Regions from separate parts of the Brevibacterium sediminis genome, predicted to be linked through region 3. Evidence: riboswitches for the same ligand, from Rfam matches in the RefSeq annotation. Region 3 holds a riboswitch; each other region holds the start of a gene.
What was found. A riboswitch is a leader RNA that binds a small molecule or an ion and turns the genes downstream of it on or off. The one in region 3 is predicted to bind thiamine pyrophosphate.

Region 1: it holds a riboswitch for thiamine pyrophosphate, as region 3 does, so the genes downstream of both, KTJ89_RS04555 (TenA family protein) here and thiM (hydroxyethylthiazole kinase) in region 3, are expected to answer to the same signal.
Region 2: it holds a riboswitch for thiamine pyrophosphate, as region 3 does, so the genes downstream of both, thiC (phosphomethylpyrimidine synthase ThiC) here and thiM (hydroxyethylthiazole kinase) in region 3, are expected to answer to the same signal.

The regions. Positions count from the first base shown of each region.
Region 1 covers NZ_JAHQRN010000002.1:35,620-39,795, reverse strand. Annotated here, with positions in the region: gene KTJ89_RS04565 (ATP-grasp domain-containing protein) at 1-115, shown strand, start outside; gene KTJ89_RS04560 (nucleoside/nucleotide kinase family protein) at 187-804, shown strand; TPP riboswitch at 890-996, shown strand; gene KTJ89_RS04555 (TenA family protein) at 991-1,689, shown strand; gene KTJ89_RS04550 (hypothetical protein) at 1,722-2,066, shown strand; gene KTJ89_RS04545 (phytoene desaturase family protein) at 2,097-3,578, shown strand; gene KTJ89_RS04540 (hypothetical protein) at 3,595-4,176, opposite strand, start outside.
Region 2 covers NZ_JAHQRN010000012.1:114,147-118,322, reverse strand. Annotated here, with positions in the region: gene KTJ89_RS19180 (DUF1684 domain-containing protein) at 1-556, opposite strand, end outside; gene KTJ89_RS19175 (M18 family aminopeptidase) at 692-1,996, shown strand; gene KTJ89_RS19170 (GNAT family N-acetyltransferase) at 2,076-2,666, shown strand; TPP riboswitch at 2,717-2,825, shown strand; gene thiC (phosphomethylpyrimidine synthase ThiC) at 2,821-4,176, shown strand, end outside.
Region 3 covers NZ_JAHQRN010000004.1:62,458-66,633, forward strand. Annotated here, with positions in the region: gene KTJ89_RS10245 (ATP-binding cassette domain-containing protein) at 1-825, shown strand; gene KTJ89_RS10250 (sugar ABC transporter permease) at 822-2,033, shown strand; TPP riboswitch at 2,185-2,318, shown strand; gene thiM (hydroxyethylthiazole kinase) at 2,306-3,235, shown strand; gene thiE (thiamine phosphate synthase) at 3,232-3,990, shown strand; gene thiD (bifunctional hydroxymethylpyrimidine kinase/phosphomethylpyrimidine kinase) at 3,987-4,176, shown strand, end outside.

The DNA of each region.
Region 1 (4,176 bases), on a different contig from region 3:
CGAACAGTCGGCAGGTCGTCAGCCTGCCGCGGACCGTATCGCCGATTTCATCGCCGACACCCTCGCCGAGGCGGCCCCACAGTCGGTATCCCCCGCCGGGTCCACAGCCCGGTGAGGTCCCGGGACACGGTCCTACGTCACCTGCTCGCCGATCTCCGCGTAGTCCGGCCTAGGCAACGCGCTCTCGTGGCCCTCGATGGGGTCGACGGTGCGGGGAAGACGATGCTCGCTCACGAGCTCGTGAATTTGGCCAAGACCGCTGCGGACGTTCCTGGACAAGATTCCGACCGCCGGGTCACCGCCATCAGCATCGACGGCTTCCACTTCCCTCGGGCGATTCGCTACGCCCAAGGCAAGGGGCCAGACACCTTCTATCGCCGTTCCTATGATTACGGAGCCTTCGTCGAATCCGTCGTCGAACCATTTCGACGAGGCGACTCGGTCGTTCCAGCCGTGTGGGACGTCGACAAGGATCGGCCGATAGCGCCCGAACCTCGGAGCCTGCCGAACGACTGCGTCCTCCTGGTCGAGGGAATCTTCCTCCATCGTCCCGAGCTTGTGGATCTCTGGGATGCGAGCATCTGGGTCGATGTTCCGTTTGAAGTCTCGGTCCCACGAGGAAACGAGCGATTTGCCGGACGGTTCGATACCGATCCCGAGGATGAGTCGAATCTCCGCTACGTCGGTGGTCAGCGACTCTACTTCGCCGAGGCTGCTCCGTGGGAAAACGCCACATGGGTGCTCGACAATCGCGATCTGGAACGGCCGACCCTGATCCGCCGGTCCGGGCCCGACCGGCCCTGATCTGCCAGCCCTGGCCCGACCGGCCCTGATCTGCCAGCCCTGGCCCGTTCGCTCTGACAGCACACCTTATCCCGATGATAGTGTCGAAGTGCTACAGGGGAGCGCCGAAAGGACCGGCGCTGAGAGTGCGCATGCAGACCCTTTGAACCTGATCCGGTGAACACCGGCGGAGGGAGTGGACAAGCAATGACCACCACAGATTTCGACACATCGATCACCGTGGACGCCGACGGAGCGGTATCAGCACTGGTGAGTTCGACCAGCCGGCAGTGGGCGGGAGCCGTCGATCACCGGTTCGTCCGGGAGCTCTTCGCCGGCAGCATCGACGACGCAGTGATGCGCGACTATCTGGTGCAGGACTATCAGTTCTTCGAGTCGTTTCTGTCGATGCTCGGCGCGTGCGTGGCCCACGCCGATGAACTCGAGGCGAAGCTGCGGTTCGCCCGACAGCTGGGAATGCTCGTCGCCGATGAGGACACCTATTTCGTCGACTCCTTCGCCGAATTGGGAGTCGATACAGCCGATTATCTCCACCCGGAACTGACCGCCCCGACGGTTGGGTTCCGCAATCTCATGGACTCGTCAGTCGCTTCGGCGTCGTATCCGCAGCTGCTCGTCGTCCTCGTTGTCGCCGAATGGCTCTATCTCGACTGGGCCGAGTCCCGGAAGGACATGCCGCCGCGACATATTCACCGAGGCTGGATCGATCTCCACCGAGGCGAGGCCTTTCACGGGTGGGTGCAGTTCCTCGTCGACGAACTCGAACGCGTCTTCCCCTCCGGCGACGCCGAAGCCGCCGAGTCCCTGACCCGCGTGTGGCGGCACGCCGTCGACCTCGAATGCGCGTTCTTCGACGATGTCTACGGCTGCGGAATCGCAGAATGAGATTCGCCGGGCTGACGACGTACCGGGCCGGAATGGTGATGCTGCTCGTTGCCGATTGCGCCTTTCTCGCATTCGGCATCATCATTCCGGTGATGGACGGAGTAATTCCGATCACTCAGTTCGCTCCGCTGGTGCTCAGCGCAGCGATAGCCCTCGCACTCGCGGCCGGCGACAACACGAACGAACAATTCAACGACCGTCGATATGTCTATCTGACATTGACGGCCGTGCTCGTTGCCATCGGCGCTGTCTCAACAAACGCTGGTCTGACCAGCACTTGGATCAGCTCAATTTCGGTGCTCTTGCTTTTGGTGCTGGTGTCGATCGTCGTCGACAAGAAGAAAAACGCGTCCCACGAGGCTGACGATCGAAAATAGGCCGCGCCGTTCCTCCCCTAGACTGGCCCCATGAGCACAGGTGTAGATGCAGTCGTCATCGGATCCGGCCCGAACGGCATGGCCGCCGCCGTCACCATGGCCCGTGCCGGGCTGAGCGTCGAAGTCTACGAGGCTCAGCCGACGATCGGCGGCGGCGCCCGCACCCTCGACCTCGGTCTGGCCCCCGGCGTCACTCATGACATCTGCTCGGCCGTCCACCCACTGGCCATCGCCAGCCCCTTCTTCGTCGACTTCGACCTGCGTGCCCGCGGCCTCGAGTTCACCACCCCCGAGATCTCCTACGCCCAGCCCCTCGACGGCAAACCCGCCGCGCTGGCCTTCCACGATCTCGAAAAGACGGTCGACCACCTCGGCGCGGCAGGACCGGAATGGCGGCGTTTCTTCGCTCCGCTGCTCGACCGGGTCGATGACGCGATCTGGCTCTCCCTCGGTGACAAACGTTCTGTGCCAGAGACCCTGCGCGATCTTCCCGGCATCGCGAACGTCGTGAAGTTCGGCCTGCGGCTCCTGTCCCAGGCCAGTCCCGCGTGGAACATTCCGCTCTCCCACGAATCCTCCCAGGCCCTGTTCACCGGCGTCGCCGCGCACGCAATCGGTGGGCTGCCGGCGATGGGCACCGCGGCCACGGCCACGATGCTCTCGACCGTCGCCCACGCGGGCGGCTGGCCCTCCCCCATCGGCGGATCGCAGTCGATCATCGACTACCTCGTCGCCGACCTCGAAGCCCACGGCGGAACCGTGCACACGGATGCGCGCATCGACCACGTATCGGACATGCCCGCTGCCCGCGCCTACCTGCTCGACACCTCGGCGCTGAACGCCGCGCAGATCTTCTCCGGCCTCATCCCGAGCCACGTCGACAAAGCCCTGCGCAGCTTCAAACACGGCAACGCCGCTGCCAAGGTCGACTTCGTCCTCAATGGACCGGTCCCCTGGTCCGACCCCGAGGTCGGCCGTGCCGGCACTATCCACATCGGCGGATCCCGGGCGCAGATGGCCGCCGCCGAGGCACAGGTGATGTCCGGTCGCATGCCCGCCGATCCCGTGTGCCTGATCTCGGATCCGACCGTCTTCGACCCATCCCGCGAGGTGAACGGCCTGCGACCGCTGTGGACGTATGCGCACGTGCCCTTCGACTGCCCGCTCGACCCGACCGAGTACATCACCCGCCAGCTCGAACGCTTCGCTCCCGGCTTCCGCGATCGGATCGTCGCACACAACGCGATCCCCGCCTCCGAGATGGCCGGCCACAACCAGAACTACATCGGCGGGGACATCGCCACCGGCATCGTCTCCTTCTACCGGATGATGGCCCGCCCGCGCACCAGCTGGGACAACTACAGCCTCGGCGTCCCCGGTGCCTACCTGTGCTCGGCAGCGACCCCGCCGGCACCGGGCGTGCACGGGATGAACGGCTGGTTCGCCGCCCGCCGGGCTCTCAAGTCCCGGTTCGGGATCACGGAGGCCCCGAGCCTGGCCCCGGGCGACTGACTTTCATTCAGCTCACTCAGTCCTGCACCCACCGATCAGCGTCGCTGTCATAGTGCCATTCGGCCACCTCGGTGACGGCTTCGATGACGTTGTTCAGCCAGTACGTAGTATCCGGGTGCCAGCCCGCCACGAGACTCGCGGTCCGATCGTCCGTGTTACCTGCCGTGGGGATGGTCTCCGATTTCTCGCCGAGGCGGCCCTCCGCCACGTCGATGACCGCACCGGCCGTGCGCAGATAGCCGGCCAGACCGACGTGGACACCGTCGAATTCCTCGGCCACCCGTGACCAGTCGGGGATGACCCAGCGGCCCTTGCGCCCGGTGGTCTCGGACCAGACATAGCGGCGCTGGGCGGTGACGTCGAGCGGGTAGCGGCGGCACAGATCGGCCCAATCCTCGGGTGTCCGGATCTCGGCGATGCGAGCGTCCGGGCGCAGTCGCAGACGGCAGGCTCGGGCACGCTCGAGACCGAAATCGTCCTCGACGAGTTCGACGCCGATCAGGGTTCCGTCCGGCCAGGTCCCCGTCGACGACCAGAGCCCGTCTGGCGGAGTCGACCACCATTCGCCGCTGAGCTCCATATACGGGTTCTTGGCGAA
Region 2 (4,176 bases), on a different contig from region 3:
GGACGTTGCCGACGGTGAACCAGTTGAGCGAGCCGCCGTTCGGAAGCTTCGCGCTGAACCCGTTCTCTTCCACGCGGACCTGTGGCTTGGCGGGCGCTGCTGCGTGCCCGTCGGATCCGCCATCGGACCCCGCATCGGATCCGGCGCCCGTTCCGGCAGAAGGGTCGCTACCCGCGGAGTCTGCCGCAGCCGCGCCCGCACCGGACTGGTCCATCACCCTCGGCAGAGTCGAGGTGTCGCTGGGCACGGCCGGGCTGGTCGCACGGGTCGGTCCTCCGCCGTTCACGCCAGAAGCAGCAACGGCACCAGCCGACTCACCGTTGCCGACCTTGCTGAGCAGGTCGAATGTCTCGGCTGCGGGGCCGGCCTTGATTCCGGTCTTCAGGGATACGGTCACCCATCCGTCGTCGACGGTGAACGTGCCGGGGGCGTCGGTCCAGGTCGATTCGGCGTCTAGCCAGTGGAGTCCGACGACGCTGAGCCAGCCGAACGGTTTCGCAAGGGCTGAGTTCCGTGAGTCGCGCCAGGTGTTCCACTCCGTCACGAACTGGTTCACGTCGAACACTCCTTGCCGTCGCTGGTGCGGTCGCAGGGTCGCTGCCCCCGCCTGATTCTCGGACCCGGTGGCAACCCGGCGTCTGAGGCCTGATCTTCTTCTCCTCCAAACTACCGCAAACGATAGGCTGGGGAAATGAATGAATCACTCCCGAGACCGGATGTGGCCGCGACGACAGCGGCCGACCTCGGCGACTTCGTCAGCGCATCTCCCAGCTCCTACCACGCGGTGGACACCGCGGCGAAACGCCTGGAAGAGGCCGGTTTCTCCCGCCTCGACGAGTCCGTTCCCTGGGCGCTGACGCCCGGAACCGGGCACTACGTCATCCGCGACGGCGCGCTCATCGCGTGGATGAATCCCACCGTCACCGAGGCGGCTCCCCGGTTCCGTGTGTTCGGTTCCCACACCGACTCCCCGGCGTTCAAACTCAAACCCGGCGGCGAGTTCACCGCCGAAGGCGCCCGCCAGGTCGGGGTGGAGATCTACGGCGGGCCGCTGCTGAATTCGTGGCTCGATCGTGAGCTCGCCTTCGCGGGTCGGCTCGGCCTCGCCGACGGCAGCATCGTGCTCGCCCGCACCGGGCCGATCGCCCGCATCCCGCAGCTCGCGATCCACCTCGACCGGCAGGTCAATGAGGGTCTGACCCTGGACAAGCAGCGTCACACCGCTCCCGTCATCGGTCTGGCCGACCTCGCCGAGGCGGACATCATCGAACTGCTCGCCGCCTCTGCCGGGGTCGATGCCGAGTCCGTCGTCGGCCACGATGTCTACACCATTCCCGTTCAGGAGCCGGCCCTCTTCGGTGCCGCCGAGGAGTTCTTCGCCTCGCCGAGGCTGGACAACCTCCTGTCCGTCCACGCCGGCGTCACCGCGCTCACCCAGCTCGATGCCGACGGGCTCGACGGCATCCCACTGTTCGCGGCGTTCGATCATGAGGAGATCGGGTCGAATTCGCGCTCGGGCGCGTGCGGTCCGTTCCTCGCCGACGTCACCGAGCGCATCGTCGCCTCCTTGCTGCCGCAGTCGACGCGCAGCGATTATCTCGCGTCGATGTCCACCTCGGTGTGTGTCTCCTCCGATGCCGGGCATGCTGCCCATCCGAACTATCCGGAACGGCACGATCCGCATGTCCGCCCCCGCCTCGGCGGCGGTCCCCTGCTCAAGCTCAACGCTCAGCAGCGCTACGCCACGGATGCGGTGGGCACCGCCGTGTGGTCACAGGCGTGCGCGGCCGCCGGAGTCGAGTACCAGGATTTCGTGTCGAACAATGCGATGCCCTGCGGGTCGACGATCGGACCGCTGACCGCGACCCGGCTGGGCATGACGACCGTTGATGTGGGCCCGGCTCTGTACTCGATGCACTCGGCCCGCGAAATGGTCGCGGTCTCCGACGTCGTCGCCCTCGGCGCCGCTGCGAAGGCGTTCCTCCAGGGCGGCTGACCGCCAACCCGTCCGACAATTCTGCGAAATTGGTTCGGCGCGGTCGGATTTTCTCACCATTGATCGGCAAGGAGGCCGAATGCACGAGGAGGATCACTTCCGAAAACGGTCGTGGCGCGCCGGACCGCTCACGCTCACCGCACCCGACCCTGAGAGCATCGACTCTGTGCTGCGCTGGCGAAACGACCCGGCAGTGACCGAATGGCTCATCCAGACCATTGTTGATCCTGCTGCGCTGAAGCGGGAGTGGTTGGACAGCCTCGACAACCCGCTTCATCATGTGCTCATCGCCCGGCACAGCGAGGATGTCGTTGCGACCGGAACCCTGTGGATCTACGACGGCCAAGGACAGATCCATGGAGACCGGAACGCCTATCGGAACTGTGAGGCGGGAATCGACTACCTCGTCGACCCGCGTCATCAGAGTCGTGGTTTCGGCGGTCAGGTCGCCCGGGTGATGTTGCAGCTGGCATTCGACGAGCTCGGTCTGCGACGTGTGAGCGCCGGATGCTTTGCCGACAATCGTGCGTCCCGTCGGATCCTGGAGAAACTGGGAATGCGGCTCGAGGAGTATTCAATTCAGGCGTCTTGGCATGCCGATCGAGGCTGGCTCGACGGCTGTTCCTACGCCATTCTCGCCGAGGAATGGTCATCACACCGATCCGATTGATGCTTCGAGGGCTGCAGTTGTCCTCACTGCGTCAGTCGTGATACGAATGGCACGACCCCACGGGAGCCCGCTGCAAGGGCTGAGATCGGACTGGATCGTCCGAGACCGTAGAACCTGATCCGGTTGATACCGGCGTAGGAAGTGAGGACTGCAGATGACTGCATTCACCCCTGAAACACCTGCCCCTGCCACGACTTCGTCTGACGCAGATTCGCACGACCAGTTCACCCTCGAGCAGTATCCGACGCATTCGCCGGCGTGGGTCGAGGACGAGGAACACGGTATCCGCGTTCCCGTGACCCGCATCGAGCTCGAGGACGCGAACGGTCGGGCCAACGATCCCGTCGACGTCTACCGCACCGTCGGACCGGGCAGCATTCCGGAAGAGGGACTGCCCGCTCTGCGATTCCCGTGGATCGAGAACCGCCTCGACACTGAGACGTATGACGCCCGCGGCCACCGCATCGCCGATGACGGTCGTGCCGCCGTCCGCCGAGGTGCCCCGTCGCAGCAGTGGAAGGGACGCAAACCGGTTCCGCGAAGGGCCAAGTCCGGCCGCACGGTGACCCAGATGCACTACGCAAGGCAGGGCATCATCACACCGGAGATGCGGTTCGTGGCGCTTCGCGAGCAGTGCGATGTCGAACTCGTGCGCGCCGAGCTCGCCGCCGGTCGCGCGATCATTCCGAACAACATCAATCACCCCGAATCCGAGCCGATGATCATCGGCAGGGCGTTCCTCGTCAAGATCAATGCGAACATCGGCAATTCCGCGGTCACCAGCTCCATCGCCGAGGAGGTGCAGAAGCTGCGGTGGGCCGCGAAGTGGGGTGCCGACACCCTCATGGATCTGTCGACCGGCAATGACATCCACACCACCAGGGAGTGGATCATCCGCAATTCGCCGATCCCCATCGGCACCGTCCCGATCTATCAGGCGCTGGAGAAGGTCGACGGCGATGCGAACGCTCTGACCTGGGAGATCTATCGCGACACGGTCATCGAGCAGTGCGAGCAGGGTGTCGACTACATGACCGTGCACGCGGGTGTGCTGCTGCGCTACGTTCCTCTCACGGCTGACCGGGTCACCGGGATGGTCTCACGCGGCGGGTCCATCATGGCCGGCTGGTGCCTTGCCCACCACGAGGAGAACTTCCTCTACACCCACTTCGATGAACTCTGCGAGATCTTCGCTCGCTACGATGTTGCTTTCTCGCTCGGCGACGGACTGCGGCCGGGTTCTATCGCCGATGCCAATGATGCCGCCCAGTTCGCCGAGCTCGACACTCTCGCCGAACTCACCGAACGCGCGTGGGCCCACGACGTCCAGGTGATGGTCGAAGGGCCCGGGCACATTCCGCTCCACCTCGTGCGGGAGAACGTCGAACGTCAGCAGGAGTTCTGTCACGGTGCGCCGTTCTACACCTTGGGTCCGCTGGTTACGGATATCGCGCCCGGATACGACCACATCACCTCGGCGATCGGGGCGACGGAGATCGCCCGCTACGGC
Region 3 (4,176 bases):
ATGACATCAGAGACACCCGACCCGGCAACTGAGGCGACGCGGACGCCGGGCAGCGACAGCGAGCCGGTGCTCGAACTGCGCGGAATCAACAAACGGTTCGGTGCAGTCCAAGCCCTGACCGACATCCATCTCAGCGTCGGTCGCGGCGAAGTCGTCGGCCTCGTCGGCGACAACGGCGCCGGCAAATCGACCCTGATCAAGGTCATCGCCGGAGTCCACGCCGCCGATGACGGCGAACTCATCATGAACGGGACGGCGCAGAGATTCTCCTCCCCGAAGGATGCACAGAAAGCCGGAGTGGCCACAGTGTTCCAGGATCTGTCCCTGTGCGAGAACCTCGACGTGGTGGCCAACCTGTTCCTCGGACATGAGAAGACCCGCGGCGGCGTCCTCGACGAAGTGACGATGGAAGCCAAATCCTGGGAGCTGCTGCGCAGCCTCTCGGCAAAGATCCCGAGCGTGCGCGTACCGATCGCGGCCCTGTCCGGCGGTCAACGTCAGACGGTCGCGATCGCCCGGTCCCTCCTCGGCGAACCATCCTTGGTCATGCTCGATGAACCGACGGCGGCACTCGGCGTCGCCCAGACGGCCGAAGTGCTCAACCTCATCGAACGGCTCAAAGAACGCGACCTCGGCGTGCTGCTCGTCAGCCACAATATGGCCGATGTGCAGGCGGTGTGCGACCGGGTGCACGTGCTGCGGCTGGGCAAGGACGCCGGTGATTTCCCCGGTGACGAGCGCACCGATGTGCTGGTCGCCGCGATCACCGGAGCCAGCGACAATGTCGTGACCAAACGCGCCGCACGGAGGGGTGAGCGTCGATGACCCGCAATTCCTTCATCACCGATGAGCGGATCTCCTCCGAAGGCGTGATCGGCACCTTCGTCCGCCGGGTCAAAGAGGGGCAGCTGGGGTCGTTCCCGGTCATCCTCGCACTCATCGTCATCGTCATCGTATTCCAGTCGGCCGACTCGAACTTCATCTCTCCGGCCAACCTAGTCAACCTCTCCACTCAGGTCGCGTTCCTCGCGATCCTGGCTCTCGGCATCAACCTCATCCTGCTCCTCGGCGAGATCGATCTGTCTCTGGCGCAATTGGGCGGTTTGGCCGCCTCGCTGCTCGGTGTCTTGGTGGTAAGGCAAGGTGTGCCGCCGGCCTTAGCGCTGGTCATCATGCTGCTGCTCGGCCTGGTCGTCGGCGCGATTCAAGGTTGGTTCTTCGCCGTCGTCGGCATCCCGGCGTTCGTCGTCACCTTGGCCGGTCTGCTCGCGTTCACCGGTCTGACTCTGACGACATTGGGCACGCAGAAGAACCTGTCGATGTCGGACACCTTCGCCTTCGACTTCGCCAGCTTCTACTTTCCTGCGATCTGGGCCTATATCTTCGGCGCCGTCGCGATCATCGGCTTCGGCGGCGGCATCATCTATTCGAAGCTGCGCCGCCACCGGGAGGGTCTCAGCGCTCCGAGCTGGACCTCTGTGATCGTGCGGATCGTACTGCTGGCCGCGATCGTGTTCGGGTTCCTCATCCTCGTCAATCAGGACTTCGGTCTGGCGATGCCTTTCTTCCTCATGATCGTCATTGCGATCATCATCGACCTCGTGCTGCGCAAGACCCGCTACGGTCGTTCCATCTACGCCGTCGGCGGAAAGGTCGAAGCTGCACGGCGTGCCGGCATCCGCGTGACCTGGGTGCGCATCAGCGTGTTCATGGCAGCCGGAGTGCTGGCCGCATTGTTCGGCTTCATCAAGACCGGTGTGACGACAAATGCGGGATCGACGCTGGTGAGCACGCAGGACCTGCTCAATGCGATCGCTGCAGCTGTCATCGGCGGCACCTCGCTGTTCGGCGGACGCGGAACCGCCTGGGCAGCCGTGCTCGGTGCTCTGGTCGTCGGTGCGATCAACAATGGTCTCTACCTCATCGGCTTCAACTCCGATGCGCAGCAGATCATCACCGCACTCGTCCTGCTCACCGCCGTCGTCATCGACGCGCTCAGCCGCCGCGGACAGAGGTACGTCGGGCGCGGGTAGTGGGGCGTGAAGCTCTCTCTGCCGACCGCTCGCCTTAGCGTCGAGCGCGCAATGCATAGCTTGATACAGCGACGTTGAGTCGAGCGGTCGGTGCTGAGCATCCAAGCAGAGTATGGAGTCGCCCGTGTCCGACCGGGCTGATACAGTCGGAGCCAATGACATGGGGTGCCTCATGAGGATCCGTTCGCACCAAAGAGTTGCGCACGGAGGACACCGAGGCTGAGAGAACACCCATCGAACCTGATCTGGGCCATACTAGCGAAGGGATCGTCATGGTTGACTTCGACCTGCGTTCTGCGAATGCGCGTCTGCGCGCAAGCAATCCACTCATCCAGTGCATCACGAACACCGTCGTGCAGCAGTTCAGCGCCAACGTGCTCCTGGCCATCGGCGCCTCCCCGGCAATGCTCGACCACGAGGCCGATGCCGGACAGTTCGCCGGGATCGCCAGCGGAGTCCTCGTCAACTTCGGCACCGCCTCGAACCACCAGCTGCTCGCCGCCGATGCCGCCATCGACGTCGCCAACACCGCCGGAAAACCCTGGGTCCTCGACCCCGTGAGCGTCGGCGCCGTCGACTTCCGCACCTCCCGCATCCGCCGCGCCGCCGCCGATCACCCGACCGCCATCCGCGGCAACGCCTCCGAGATCGCCGCACTCGCCGGAGTCGGACTCGGTGGTCGTGGAGTCGACTCCACCGATGAAGTCGACGCCGTCCTACCCGCTGCCGCGAAGCTGGCCCGAGAGACCGGTGCCATCGTCGCCGTCTCCGGACCCACCGATGCCGTCGTCGCCCACATCGACGGCACTGACCACGTCGCCCGCATCTCAGGTGGACATGAGTTCATGCCGCTCGTCATCGGCACCGGCTGCTCACTCGGTGCCGTCACCGTCGCCTACCTGGCCGCCGCCCGAGTCGGACTCGCCGACCCCGACGCCGACGTCTCAGCCGTCAACGCCACTGAGCAGTCCGCGAACGGTGGGGCCGCCTCGGCGAAGTTCGAAGCCGTCGTCGCCGCCCACGCCCACTTCGCGGTCGCCGGGGAACTCGCCGCCGATGGTGCGAAGGGGCCCGGCAGCTACTCGGTGAACTTTCTCGACGCACTCCACACCGTCGACGGTGACCGACTCGCACAGGCGAGAATCGGCCTCGACACGCTCACTTCTGCGAATGAAACCGCCGGCGAAGGCGTCCAGGCATGACCGCCGGATCCGCCCACATCGCTGACAACCCGGCTGACGACAGCGCGACCGTGAACGACCGAGACGGCTCGGCCGACCGCTTCGCCGGAATCGACACGCGCCTCTACCTCGTCACCGACTCCGCGCAGTGCGAGGCCGCCGGCCGCAGCGTCGCCGAGACCGTGCAGGCCGCCGTCGCCGGGGGAGTGGGCATCGTCCAGGTCCGCGACAAAGACATCGACGATGCAGGCTTCTATTCGCTCACCCGCCAGGTCATCGCCGCCGTCGATGCCGCCACCCGCGACACCGACCGCACGGTGCCCGTCGTCCTCAACGACCGCGTCGAGGTGGCCCGCCGCCTCATCGACGAAGGCGAGAACGTGCACATCCACGTCGGCCAAACTGACACCACCGTCGCCGAGGTGCGCGCCGCCGTGGGTGCGGAACCGCTCATCGGTCTCTCGGCCGCGAACAGCGACGAATTCGCCGCCGCCCGCGACTCCGGAGTCGTCGACCTCGTCGGCATCGGACCGGTCTTTGACACCTCCACGAAAGCAGACGCCCCCGACGGCATTGGCCCGGACCGTCTCGGGGAACTGGTGGCAGAAGCCGGCATCCCCGCGGTCGCGATCGGCGGCATCAACGCCGACCGAGCCCCTGACCTGCAGGGACGAGGGCTGATCGGGATCTGTGTGGTCTCGGCGATCTGCATGGCCGACGATCCGAAGACGGCAGCAGAGGAGCTGCTCGCCGCATACGCCGGGAGTGCACAGTGACAACCCGCCCGCCGATCACCCTGTCGATCGCCGGCACCGATCCCTCTGGCGGTGCCGGAATCCATGCCGACCTCAAGACCTTCACCGCGCGGAAGACCATGGGCACGACCGTCATCACCGCCCTCGTCGCGCAGAACACGCACGGTGTGTCCCGCGTCTATCCGATCGACGTCGATTTCGTCGCCG